DNA from 3 places in the Pseudoalteromonas sp. S3776 genome. Region 2 is predicted to be linked to each of the others. Evidence: predicted binding sites of a transcription regulator. Region 2 holds the regulator's gene; each other region holds the start of a gene.

Region 1 (4,290 bases), on a different contig from region 2:
ATCCAGCGCAGCCATAGCCATGCCTACCTTTTGCACTTGCTTAGGCTCTAAGTGCTTTAGGATTTGCGCTGCGTCTTCTTCAGATAAGCTCAATAAAAGAATCGCGGCTTTATCTACGCCATCTAACTTGTCAACATCAAATGCTGGCGGGAGTTGTTTTTGTTCTTGATCAGTCATCTTCTGTTAACCACGCTTTCACTACTTGTGATGAGAGTTCCGGTTCGTTCGCTACAAGTGCTCTTACCGCTTTAAGTAAATCTTCGTCGCCATGTAAGTCTGGCAGCTGCAGTGTACCATCACTTGAGAAACCAACAGCAGCAGAATCAAAGTCTTTATTTAGCATATCTAGCGTGCTATCGCCAATATCAACCCCTGAGCTTAATGCATCTTCGTCGTACTCTTCAAGCGTATCATCTGGGTAGATCAAGCGCTTAAGCATAGGCTTAACAACCGCCATAATTAATACAATAATAACTAAGGCGCCAAGCACAAGACGGATGATTTTCATAAACCAATCTTGTTCCCACAGCGGTACTTCTAAGTCTAAATCAACTGCTTCACGCACAAATGGTACGGTTACCACTTCTAATGCATCGCCACGTTGCATATCAAAACCCACCCCACCTTGTAATAGGCGACGTATATTTGACAAAGCTTCTACTGAGCGCGGTGCCATGGTTGTTTCGCCGTTTTCACCTACTTTGGGCACATAATCAACAGCTACCGATACGCTAATTCTGCGAATAACGCCTGTTTGTTGACGCTTATGCGAAATGGTGGTGTCTAGCTCAAAGTTACGCGTGGCCTCTTTATGTACTCGACTTGGGTTGGTTGCCGTACCTGCATTACTTTGGCCTGCCACTTCTGGAATAGTTGAATTCATAGGGGGCTGATTAGTCAGTGCCCCAGGAATACCTACCGCTAAGCCACCTATGTTGTTTTCTTCAAATGTGGTTTCGCTTCTAACTGCTGGTAAGTCTGGGTTGTAACGTTTTTGTGTTTCCTCTACTGAGCTAAAGTCCATATTTAAATCAACTTGCGCCGTGTAGTTACCCAAGCCGACCACAGGAATAAGAATACTGTCTATTTTTTCTAGATACTCTTGCTCACGTTTTCTTTCAATGTCGTATTCTTTACGAGAACGTGCTGCTAATGAGTCTTGTGAGCCAGAATTAAGTAAGCGGCCATTTTGATCTGTTACCGTAACACGTGAAGGCTCAAGCCCTTGTACTGCAGAGGCAATTATATCAACGACTGAATCAATCTCTTCACCATCAAGCGTACGGCCACGTTTAAGAGTCAATACCACTGTGGCTGATGGTTTTTTCTCTCTGCGTGCGAATACGTTTTCTTTTGGGATGGCTAATAAAACTTTAGCGCGAGTAACGTTGTTTAGTTCTTCTATAGTGCGGGCAAGTTGTTGCTCGCGACCGTGCTTTAAGCGCTCACGCTCGAGCCGTTGGCTCACACCAAAACCCATATCTTGCATTATGATATCGGTGCCTGAGGTAGGGCCTTGCTCTAAGCCTTCACGCGCCATCAATAATTTAATGTTTTGATACTCGCTTTCATCAACCGAAATAACGTTGCCGTCTAGCTCGTAGTCAATTTTTTGTGCATCTAAAAAATCAAGTGTTTGGATCAGCTCTTCTGTAGGCATTTTGCCAAGCGGACGCATATCGGGTTGGCGCGCCCAAATAATCACAAATATGGCAATAGCTAAACAAATAGCCAGCGCAATAATTAGGGTAACTTGGCGAAGCACATCAACCCCATTTAAGGCGCTTAAGTAGCCCGACTTTTGTTCTTGTTGCTCGTTGTCTTCACTTTGGTCAATACCGCCGCCAGCAAGAGCAAGATCTGTTGATTGATTAGATTGCGCCACAATAATTCTCCACTACCTACTTAAACAGGCATGTTCATAATTTCTTGGTATGACTCAACAAGTTTATTTCTTACTTGTACTGTAGCCTCAAATGCCACTGATGATTTTTGCGAAGCAATCATTGCCTCAGCAAGCGATACACTTCTGTCACCCATTTCAACAGCCACGACTTTTTGTTTAGCATCTTGTTGTAGGCCATTAACCGTATTTAATGCATCGCTTAGTAAGTCACCAAATTGAGCCGATGACGTTGGCTGAGCTTGCGTGGGTAGCTTATTAATTTGATTTGTATGGCCTGCTTCTAAGGCCATTGATTGCATTTCTTGGAATAACGCGCTGTTTTGAATTTTCATAATTTTCTCTGGCAAATGCAGTTAACGTTCATAAAGGGATTAAAGCACAAAGCGTGCCATAAAAATAAACCTTTAATAACATACAGTTAGCTATTGTTTTTAAGAGTCAGAGATTTGACAACCCTAAACTAAGCGTGGTTAGTTTAGGGTTATGTATAGAAGGGAGAGTTAGTTTATGCGGGTAGTGAAATACCTAAATCGCGCATTTGTGCGAGTTTATAACGTAAAGTACGCGGGCTGATGCCAAGTGTTTGTGCAACATCTTTACGTTTGCCTTGGCAGCGCGCGAGGGTTTCTAAAATTATTTTATGCTCTTTATCTTTTAGCTCATCTTTATAGCTGCCAGTATCTACGCTCGGCAGTGAGCTACTCGCCTCTACAGGCGTTATTTTGTCATCATAATATGCGTCACTGGGAGTACTCTCTTGCTCAGGCGCTATAACCTGAGTAGGCGCATTGGTGCTTGACGCTTGCATTAAATTTTCAATAAAAATAGCCTGCTCGCCAATTACATTGCCCGTTCGCAAAATAAGCGCACGTTGAATTACATTATCAAGTTCGCGTACATTACCTGGCCATGTATGGCTCAATAGTTTTTGCTCGGCATCACTATCAAGCGTTGCTAACGGCTCTTTATTTTTAACTAAATGGCGCTCTATTAAATGCTTAGCCAATACAATTATATCGCCTGGGCGCTCACTAAGTGGTCGCCACATTAATGGGAATACATTTAAGCGATAATATAAGTCTTCTCTAAACTTATTATCTGCAACAGCTTCTTTAAGATCGCGGTTACTGGTTGCGAGCACTCTCACATCGAGTGAAATTGTTTTGCGCGCACCTAAACGCTCAACTTCACGCTCCTGTAATACCCGTAATAGCTTAGCTTGCAGCCCTAAGTCCATTTCTGTTATTTCATCAAGCAATATAGTACCACCTTGGGCTTGCTCAAATTTACCTGGGCACGCTTGTATTGCACCAGTAAAAGCGCCTTTTTCATAGCCAAACAAGGTGGCTTCAAGCATATTTTCGGGAATAGCCGCGCAATTAATTGCCACAAAAGGCGCATCGCATCGGTTTGATTTATCGTGAATATATCGCGCTAATACCTCTTTACCTGAGCCGCTAGGGCCAAGCACCATTACACTTGCATCTGAGCGAGCCACTTTACTTGCAAGTTCTAATAGTTGAATACTGCTGGGGTCGGCTACAATTGGGCCATCAGTGTCTTTTGGTTTTTCGGGTAAATAGCGGCTAACCATATTTAAAAGCACCTCAGGGGCAAATGGTTTAGCCATATAATCAATTGCACCTAAGCGCATTGCCTCTACGGCATCATCAATCGTTGCGTAAGCTGTCATCATTAATACGGGGAGTTCTGGGTAGTTAAGCTTAATGCTCCTGAGCAAATCTAGGCCGCTCATCGCGCCCATTTGCACATCACTTACAACCAACGAAAACTCAGATTTCTTTAATTGGATCATGGCTTGCTCAGCACTTTGCGCTGCAACGCAGGCAATACCTGACATTTCTAACGTGTCTATGAGTGCTTCTCTTAAGCCTGCATCATCTTCAACTACCAGTATTGTATTGCTCATGCTGTTTTCTCCTGCATTGAGGTCGTGCATATGGGCAGCAATAAACTAAAACATGCACCACCATTGGCATTATTAACCACTTCAACACGTCCTTGATGCGCGTTTGCCACAGAACTTACTACAGCAAGCCCAAGCCCCGTACCTTGGCTTTTAGTGGTATAAAACGGTTCAAAAATTTTCTCTATTTGGCTCAGCTCTACCCCAGGGCCGTTATCGCATACGCTAATACGTACGGTGTCAGGTTCGCTACTATCTCGCTGTGCTTTTAAGGTCACTTTTGCCTGGCTGCCAATAATTTGAATACTATTATGAATAAGATTTTGAATAGCGCTGGCCAGCGCAGTTTTATTACCGGTGATTTCTATATCTGGCTCTGGTAACTCAACAGCAAGTTCGCTGTTATTTAAAGCCACCATAGCATCGGCACCAAGTTTTACTTCGTTTAAAAGTTGCT
Region 2 (4,290 bases):
CACGGTGCCTAATTTTTACATTTGGATGTGTCATTGCAAAGCTCTCACCTATAGTTTGGGCTAAATAAACCGAGCGGTGTTGCCCACCCGTACAACCTATTGCAATAGTCAGGTAGCTGCGGTTATTGCGCTCTAAGTGTGGTAACCAAGTTTGTACAAATGTTTGAATTTGCCAAGTAAATTTTTGCACTATGCTGTGGTTTGCCAAAAAGTCTTTTACAGGTTGATCAAGACCTGTAAGCGGTTTAAGTTCAGGCTCCCAATGCGGATTTGGCAAAAAGCGAGCATCAAATACATAATCAGCTTCTTTAGGTATGCCGTGTTTAAAACCAAACGATTCAAACGTTACAATTAGTTGTTTATCTTTTTTTCCGAGTATTTTTTCGCGAATTGACTCAGCCAACTGGTGAACACTTAAATCAGTCGTATCAAGCATAAAGTCTGCGCGGGTTACAAGTACATCAAGCAGTTCTTTTTCTTTTTTTATTGCTAAGTCGAGCGGCAATGAATCGATTGATAAAGGGTGTAATCTGCGTGTTTCTGAAAAACGTTTTATGAGTGTTTGATCGTCACTGTCTAAATAAAACAGAGTGGGTTTAGCAAAGTCCGGTAGGTATTCAAGAATATCGTTAAACTCGTCTTGCTCTTTGGGGATATTACGAACATCGATACTAACAGCTATTTTGTCATAGTTATCTGAAACACTACGTACTAAAGAGGGCAGCAGGTTGACCGGGATATTATCTACGCAATAATAACCTAAATCTTCAACCACGCGTAAAGCAACCGATTTACCTGAACCGGAACGGCCGCTTATGATTATTAACTCCATTTATAGCCCTTAGTATTTACTACGATTGATCAACAATTACTTGATACAGTTCTGCATCGGTTTTAGCGCTTCGCAGCTGTTTGCAAAATTCTTTATTGCTCAGTTTATCAGCTATGGTTGCTAGAGTCTTTAGGTGCTGCTGGTTATCGCCATCTGGTACGATGAGTGCAACAAAAATATCAACAGGACAGTTATCAATAGCATCAAAGTTTACAGGCTTGTCACTAACGAGTACTAACGCAAGCGGTTCTTCTACGCCACCCATTCTACCATGCGGAATTGCGATACCGCGGCCAATACCCGTACTACCTAGTTTTTCTCTGCTGGCTAGCGCATTAAGAATATCCTGTTGTGGTAAGTAAGGGAGCTTTTCATGAGCCAGCTCACTGATAAATTCTAAAATTCTTTTTTTACTACTAAAAAGGACCGCAGCTTTGCTGCAGTCCTGGCATACTAATGTACTTAATTTCATAATATTAGTGTCTAGCAAGCTTCTCTTTATGTTTTATGACTTGACGATCGAGCTTGTCAATCAACGAGTCTATAGCAGCATACATATCTTGGTGCTCTGTTGAGGCAAATAAATCTGCGCCGCTTACATGAATAGTCGCTTCTGCTTTTTGGTTGAGTTTTTCTACATCGAGAATGACATGCACATTGCTAATATGATCTGAGTGCCTTTCTAGCTTTGCAAATTTATTATTTACATAGTCTCTAAGTGAATCAGTTACTTCTACGTGACGACCAGTTAGGTTTAGTTGCATAAGCATTTCCTCTTTGTTTTTTACGTCTTATATCAAACTCTTTCTCTGATTTGACGGTGGAATAGCTAGCGATTCACGGTATTTTGCTATTGTGCGTCTAGCTACTTTAATTCCTTGCTCTGCCAATATATCCGCAATTTTACTATCACTCAATGGTTTGGCTGAGTTTTCCGCGGCAATTAGCTTTTTAATTAAGGCACGTATTGCGGTTGACGAACATTCGCCACCGTTTTCGGTGCTTACGTGGCTTGAGAAAAAATATTTAAGCTCAAAAATACCACGTGGCGTATGCATATATTTTTGCGTAGTAACACGCGAAATTGTTGATTCGTGCATTTCTACCATTTCAGCAACATCGTTTAAAACCATTGGTTTCATGGCTTCGGGGCCATGTTCAAAAAACGCTTGTTGTTGTTTTACAATACAGTTTGTTACTTTTAGCAGCGTGTCGTTTCTGCTTTCAAGACTTTTTATAAACCATTTAGCTTCTTGCAGATGAGAGCGAATAAACTGGCTATCACCACTTGATTTTACGGTACGTGACATGGCCGCATACTGACTATTTACGCGTATTTTTGGCATGCTATCTGGGTTTAGCTCTACCACCCAACGGCCCTTAATTTTTTTAACTGACACATCCGGTATGACATACTCAGACTCTTCCCTTACTATTGTATCTGCAGGTTTTGGGTTGAGGGTATGTATAAGAGTCATGACCTCTTTAAGCTCGTCTTCTTTAAGCTTAGTCTTTTTCATTAATGTACGATAGTCGCGTGCCGCTAATAGATCAATGTGATCGGTTAAGATCATTTTAGTTTGTTCTATAAAAGGGGTGTCTTTATCAAACTGGTTAAGCTGAATACACAAGCACTCCTGTAAGCTTCGCGCGGCTATACCTACAGGGTCGAATAATTGAATACGTTTTAAAACGGCTTCTATTTCATCCAGTTCAACTTCAACGTCGTCATCGTTTTCTTGGTTAAAGCTTTCTAAAATTTCTTCACAACTTAGCGTTAAAATACCCGAGTCATCTACAGCTTCTACAATGGCTATAGCAATGGCCTCGTCAGTTGGGCTAAAAGGAGTAAGCTGAAGTTGCCACATTAAGTACTCATGTAGCGTTTCAGTAGAGGCGCCCTGATAAATAGACTCATCTTCTGGCATTGGGCCTGAGGATGCCGCAGGGGCTGCACTCATGTACTCATCCCAAGTTACATCCATCGCCATATCATCGCTAACGGTGTCTTTATTTAAAGCTTCACCACTGTCTTGCTCGTATTCACTGGTTGTATCATCAGCCGATGCGCTTACGGTTACATCATCCGTATCTGCTTTTTGTTCATTTTTTCCAGCCGACTCTTCCGTGTAATCTTGCTCTTCTACTTCTAATAGCGGGTTGCTATCCAGTGCTTCTTGTATTTCTTGCTGGAGATCCAATGTACTGAGCTGCAGCAAGCGAATCGCTTGTTGCAATTGTGGAGTCATTGTAAGTTGCTGGCCCATGCGCAGCTGTAATGATTGCCTCATGTATCTCTAACAATCCTTTTATGTTGTTATAATTAATATTAGCAGATGCTTGTAGGTGTGGCTTAAATGTTACAGCCTAAATTGCTCGCCTAAATAAACATCGCGTACAGTTTTGTCATTTAATACGTGTTCTGGGGTGCCAGATGCAATTAGCTCCCCATGAGAAACAATGTAGGCTTTTTCACAAACATCAAGGGTTTCTCTTACATTGTGATCGGTAATTAATACGCCAATGCCACGATTTTTAAGATGTTCTATTATTTTCTTTATATCTAACACTGAAATCGGATCAACACCAGCAAAAGGCTCATCCAACAAAATAAATTTAGGGTTCGCTGCGAGTGCTCTGGCTATCTCTACACGGCGGCGTTCGCCACCAGAAAGTGCCATACCTTGGCTATCGCGTATATGTTGAATGCTAAATTCATCAAGTAAGTTGTTAAGCGTTTCTTCTCGCGCGGCTTTATTTAGCTCTTTGCGCGTTTCTAAAATAGCCATTAAATTTTGATAAACTGTTAGCTTTCTAAATATAGATGACTCTTGCGGCAAATAGCCAATGCCTAAGCGAGCACGACTGTGCATAGGTAATAACGTTATATCGTTATCATCAATAGATATTTTACCTTTGTCGCTAGGTACTAACCCTACAATCATGTAAAAGGTGGTGGTTTTACCTGCGCCATTAGGGCCTAATAAGCCCACTATGCTGCCGGCTTCTACCTCAAGGCCTACATTTTTTACAACTTGGCGGCCTTTATAGCTTTTTGCTAATAGTTCTGCTTTTAAGGTGCTCATGGTTGACCTTCGTTACCTGTTTTTTCTTTAATATTTGCTTCAACAGGCACTAAAATTGTGTGGACACGATCCGTTGAGTTTTCGTCTTTTTCTGCGCTAATAAGTTGCTGCTGCATATCGTAGGTAATACTTTTAGCATTAATTTTTTGACCGGCTTGCGCGACTTCGGCATCCCCAACAAGTGTTAAAAAGCGCTTTGCTACGTCGTAACGTACTTCGTTTGCACTGGCACTCATTACGGTACCATCGTCTTGTTTTTCTTCGAAGTAGGCAGGGCTGCCAGTGGCAATAAGCAGTTGTTTGTTATCCCCTAGGTCTTCACGTTTATGTACTTCGAGTCGGTCGGCTGTAATTTTGCGGTTCCCATGCACA
Region 3 (4,290 bases), on a different contig from region 2:
TCGTTTGCGCAAAGTTTTGCCAATACGGTGCCTTACTCAGAAAGTATTGGCTTTATTACAGACCTAAGAGATGAGAGTAAAGTTGACTTACCTTACTATGTAACCGCACATGAAGTTGCGCACCAATGGTGGGGGCATCAAGTATCGGGGGCTAATGTAGAGGGCAGTGCCGTTATTTCTGAATCGCTTTCCCAATACAGCGCACTTATGGTGCTAAAAAAACGCTTTGGCGCCGAGAAACTTCGTAAATTTTTAAAGTACGAGTTAGATAAATATTTAATGGGCCGCACAGGCGAAGCCTTTGAAGAAATGCCGCTGTATAAAACGCAGGCTCAACAATACCTTCACTATAATAAAGGCTCAGTTGTGATGATGGCTTTGTATGACCGCTTAGGTGAAGAGCGCTTAAATGCCGCACTTAAAGCGTTTTTGAATGAGTTTAAATACCAATCAACCCCATACCCAACCACACTTGATTTACTTAGTTATTTAAAGCGAGATGCAACACAAGCTGAACAACGCTTTATAGATGATCAGTTTAAATACATAACGCTTTATGAGCTTGAAATGAAAGCAGTGTCGGTTACAGATGATGTTGATAGCAAAGGTTTTTATACAGTAACACTGAGCGTTGAAGCAACTAAGCAGCATGCCGATGGTCAAGGTGAAGAGACTGAGCAACCACTCGATGAGCTAATTGATATTGCATTATTTAGCGATGATCCTGAAAACTTACTCGCTGAAGACTTTGTTATTTACTCGCAAAAGCATCAAATAGTCTCTGGTACTAATACTATTGAGCTAAAAGTAAAAGAAAAACCAGTGTACGCAGGGGTAGACCCGTACATTAAGCTTGTTGATAAAGACAGTAAAAACAACCTCGCTAAGTTTTAACGATTAGCTACTAACTTGTAGGCCGCATTTAGTGCGGCCTTTTTTGTTTTAGCTAATGTGTATAACACTGACCCTCAATAATACTTAATTACTTCAAGGCTAAACGTGGCAGCTGGCTGCGTTAAAGCCTCAGGTTTAGAGCAACTAAATAGCTTACTTTGGCTAGGTTTCGCCACGTTTCTCTTGCCTCAGAGTAGATTAGTCAATTAAGCGAGTTGGCATTACGGGTAAATGATTTAACAGCATGGTGGTAGTGATTGATTAACTGGTGAACATGGAAGAGCGCATTAGTTCTAAACTTAGAGGGTGTTATGGGTATTTAGGCTGCCCTAAACGAGAAAAGGGCCAAAAGGCCCTTAGTGTTGCAGCAAGTAACACATTTTGTTTTAAAGCGTAAAGTCTACCGCGTAACCTACGTAAACTTTAACATCTGACTCATCCATGTCGGTGTCAGATACGCCAAAAGTAAAACCATCTTTTGATACAGAGATACCATAATCAATAATATTATCATCGCCTATAAAGTCGCCAGAGTAGTGGCCTAAGTGCAGCGCAACCTCAGTGCCATTACTGCCCACAGCAAAGCTGTAATCGGCATTTAGGTATAGCGAATCGCCAAAGTCGGTGCCATCACCATCTGCGGCTGAAGTGGCAAGGATTGCCGCACCAAAGGTGAAACCTCCTGTGCTGATGCTACCGTAAATCTCAGAGAAATCAGCATCTGCCTCAGAAGCTGCATCTGGGTAAGCGTAATAAATGTAACCTACATCGTAGCTAACTGTCTCATTAATATCACCGCCAAAGCCAGCGTATAGGTCTAGCTCATACGTCATTTCATCGGCCCAAGATGCATTTGAGACCCAAGTGCCTGCATAAAAGCCCGACTCGTTAGCGTAATCAATACCGCCAGAAATAGCAGCATCGCCCCCAGTTTGCTCTTGTCCACGCCATAAGTAGTTAGACGTAGCCGCTGCGTTTGCTGTTACTTCAGCATGTACAGCCGTTGACGTTAAAGATGTTGCACCCATTAATGCTATTGCGCTAATAGCGATGGTTTTTTTTAGTTTTAACATGTCCATTTCCCGTTATATGATTTTTTGCTCGCCAAGGTTTTTATTCTCTTATTGGCAACCCTTTGGCTAGCGGCGTTTTATTGTTTAACTGGAAATAGAATTGCACTGTATGTGCCAGCTCAAAATTATTTGGTTGAAACTGGTTTTTTGTTCTTTTATAACAAGATGTTAAAGGATTTTCGAAAAAGGAGGGAATGAGGGTGATAGTAAAGAAACGCACACTGCTGGTGCATAATTTAACCTAACTGCACCAGAAAAATACAGTTAGGTTAGGTAAAATTAGCCAAATATAGTGCGCATAAGACTAATTGTTTCGTTTACTCCGCGACCTTTTTGTACTTCGCTAATTATAGAGTCGCGTTTACTGCGAATGTGCTCTGGTATGTCATCGGCTGCAAGTGCGCGGTCTACAAGTATTTCGGCTGACTCTTTACCTCTACGCTGTGGTTTTCCCGCACTTGTTGTGCTGCGTTTAGGTTTGTTTAATAGCTTAATATAATTTGAGTTATCGGCCGTGTTGGCATCTGCATAGTAAAAAAAGCACGGTAATAGCGCTTTTATACTTACCAGTTGCGCTTCTAGTTCATTGCTGCCACTAGCCATTTTAAACCACGACATAGCATGAATGCTTTGTACTATATCTTGCCAGTAGCGCTCAAAGTCGCGGTTGTTTAATTTTGTAATACCTAAAGCTGCGCATAATGCATCAAGACGGCTATTACTAATTGGCGTAAATACATCTGGGCGGCGCATTGCTAATAAACGTGTAGCTGGGGCAAGGGTAGGTTTTTCATCACTGCCGTTAAAAGCAAGTAAATAAGCAACAACAAACTGTTGGTAATCAGCTTCGCTCACATTTCCTTCAAGCGGAATGTTAGCAAGTGCATCGTCAAACGCGCCAGGTAAGTCGGCTAGCATTTGATGAAAACCCTTTGCACTTTTTGTTGATGCAAACCATTCAACATCAAAGTTATAGGTGCTTGGGTCGAGCGTAGCAGTGTGTTTACCACTAAATGCCAGTAAATCCTCTGGGATCATGTCTTTTAATGCTTGCTCACGAATGGTGTGCAAATACGTGGTAAGGCGAAGCTGTTCTTCCAGTGCAATAAGTTCTTTATGTTGCTCTACAAACATACTAATAACAGGCCAAGGTGCTACACGTAGTGTTTTAAGCTGTAAAAAGCTAATTGCAGAGGTTAGCTGATCGTGCAGCTTTTTTAAAACGGGTAGCTGTTTTGGCTCTAGTAAGTCGTAATTTATGCGGTCTTTACTTGCACTTAGTAGCTCATAACACCAGCCTAAAAAATCCTCTGGGTGGTTTTCTACTTTCACGGCCATTAGGTTTAGGCTTAGTTCTGAAGCTTGCTTCAAGATGTTTTGGTAAATTTGACTTTCTTGTTCGCCTAACGCCATTTTTGACGGTGAAATTAGCAGTTTTTTCATGCCTTGTAGAGTCTCCGAGTAGATACATTTTTTAGCTGCTTTATTTTAGCGCAAATACGCCAATAGCAACAGGGCCGTGCATCATACCTAACAATTCAAGGGATGCAATGTTGTAGGGCTTAATACTTGGCTAGATTTAAATTTGATGAGCTTTACTTTTAGTCACCAATTTCGCAAAGTTTACTTTTAAGCATAAATTCATCTCAAATTAAATAAATTACAATAAACAGCTTTTTTGTCGCAACGACAATGATTTTAAAGCTAACACTCGCTATGATAAGAACATTATTTGCACGTTTGAAAGGATGATCATGAAGACCTTACTCAAAATTGTTGGTGTAATACTCTTACTTTGTATTGCGTTAATTATTGCCGCTCCGTTTTTAATTCCAACTGATACTATTTTTAATAAAGTATTTGAACAGGTTGAAAAAACAACAGGGCGCACACTTACTATTAAAGGTGATAAAACGCTTAGTGTATTTCCTGCATTAAAGTTAGAGCTTAACGATGTGCACTTTGCAAACATGCAGACAGGCTCGCGCGACGACATGGCCAGTATGGAGCAATTAGCTGTGCATATACCCTGGTTATCGTTATTTGGTGGTGAGTTTAAACTTGATAAGTTTGTTATTAACGAGCCCAATATTTTATTAGAAACCGATAAAAACGGTAAAGCTAACTGGCAGTTGTTTGATGCTGTAGCAGCGCAGCCGCAAGAGCAAACTCAATCTGGTGAGGCTGTTAAGCTACCAGAGAATTTTGATATAGAGCTAGGTGAAGTGGCTATTTACGGCGGTACATTTACTTACCTAGATGGGCAAACTGGCGCTAAACAGCAAATTAGTGACCTAGAGCTGGCTATTTTATTACCATCACT

The links. Region 2 encodes sigma-54, which starts transcription at its own class of promoters, with help from an activator protein. Its sites were predicted from a motif close to GTTGGCACGNNNNTNGNNT; they were not measured.
Region 1: the regulator sigma-54 is predicted to act here: its motif matches at 2,281-2,299, upstream of fliE (flagellar hook-basal body complex protein FliE).
Region 3: the regulator sigma-54 is predicted to act here: its motif matches at 2,068-2,086, upstream of CWC16_RS07070 (TorF family putative porin).

Annotation. Positions count from the first base shown of each region.
Region 1 covers NZ_PNCU01000010.1:30,565-34,854, reverse strand. Annotated here, with positions in the region: gene fliG (flagellar motor switch protein FliG) at 1-177, opposite strand, end outside; gene fliF (flagellar basal-body MS-ring/collar protein FliF) at 170-1,885, opposite strand; gene fliE (flagellar hook-basal body complex protein FliE) at 1,906-2,238, opposite strand; gene CWC16_RS05575 (sigma-54-dependent transcriptional regulator) at 2,412-3,836, opposite strand; gene CWC16_RS05570 (sensor histidine kinase) at 3,833-4,290, opposite strand, start outside.
Region 2 covers NZ_PNCU01000019.1:96,391-100,680, reverse strand. Annotated here, with positions in the region: gene rapZ (RNase adapter RapZ) at 1-832, opposite strand, end outside; gene CWC16_RS09790 (PTS sugar transporter subunit IIA) at 852-1,304, opposite strand; gene hpf (ribosome hibernation promoting factor) at 1,309-1,596, opposite strand; gene CWC16_RS09780 (RNA polymerase factor sigma-54) at 1,624-3,123, opposite strand; gene lptB (LPS export ABC transporter ATP-binding protein) at 3,193-3,918, opposite strand; gene lptA (lipopolysaccharide transport periplasmic protein LptA) at 3,915-4,290, opposite strand, start outside.
Region 3 covers NZ_PNCU01000014.1:99,866-104,155, forward strand. Annotated here, with positions in the region: gene CWC16_RS07065 (ABC transporter permease/M1 family aminopeptidase) at 1-894, shown strand, start outside; gene CWC16_RS07070 (TorF family putative porin) at 1,281-1,967, opposite strand; gene CWC16_RS07075 (hypothetical protein) at 2,247-3,410, opposite strand; gene CWC16_RS07080 (AsmA family protein) at 3,722-4,290, shown strand, end outside.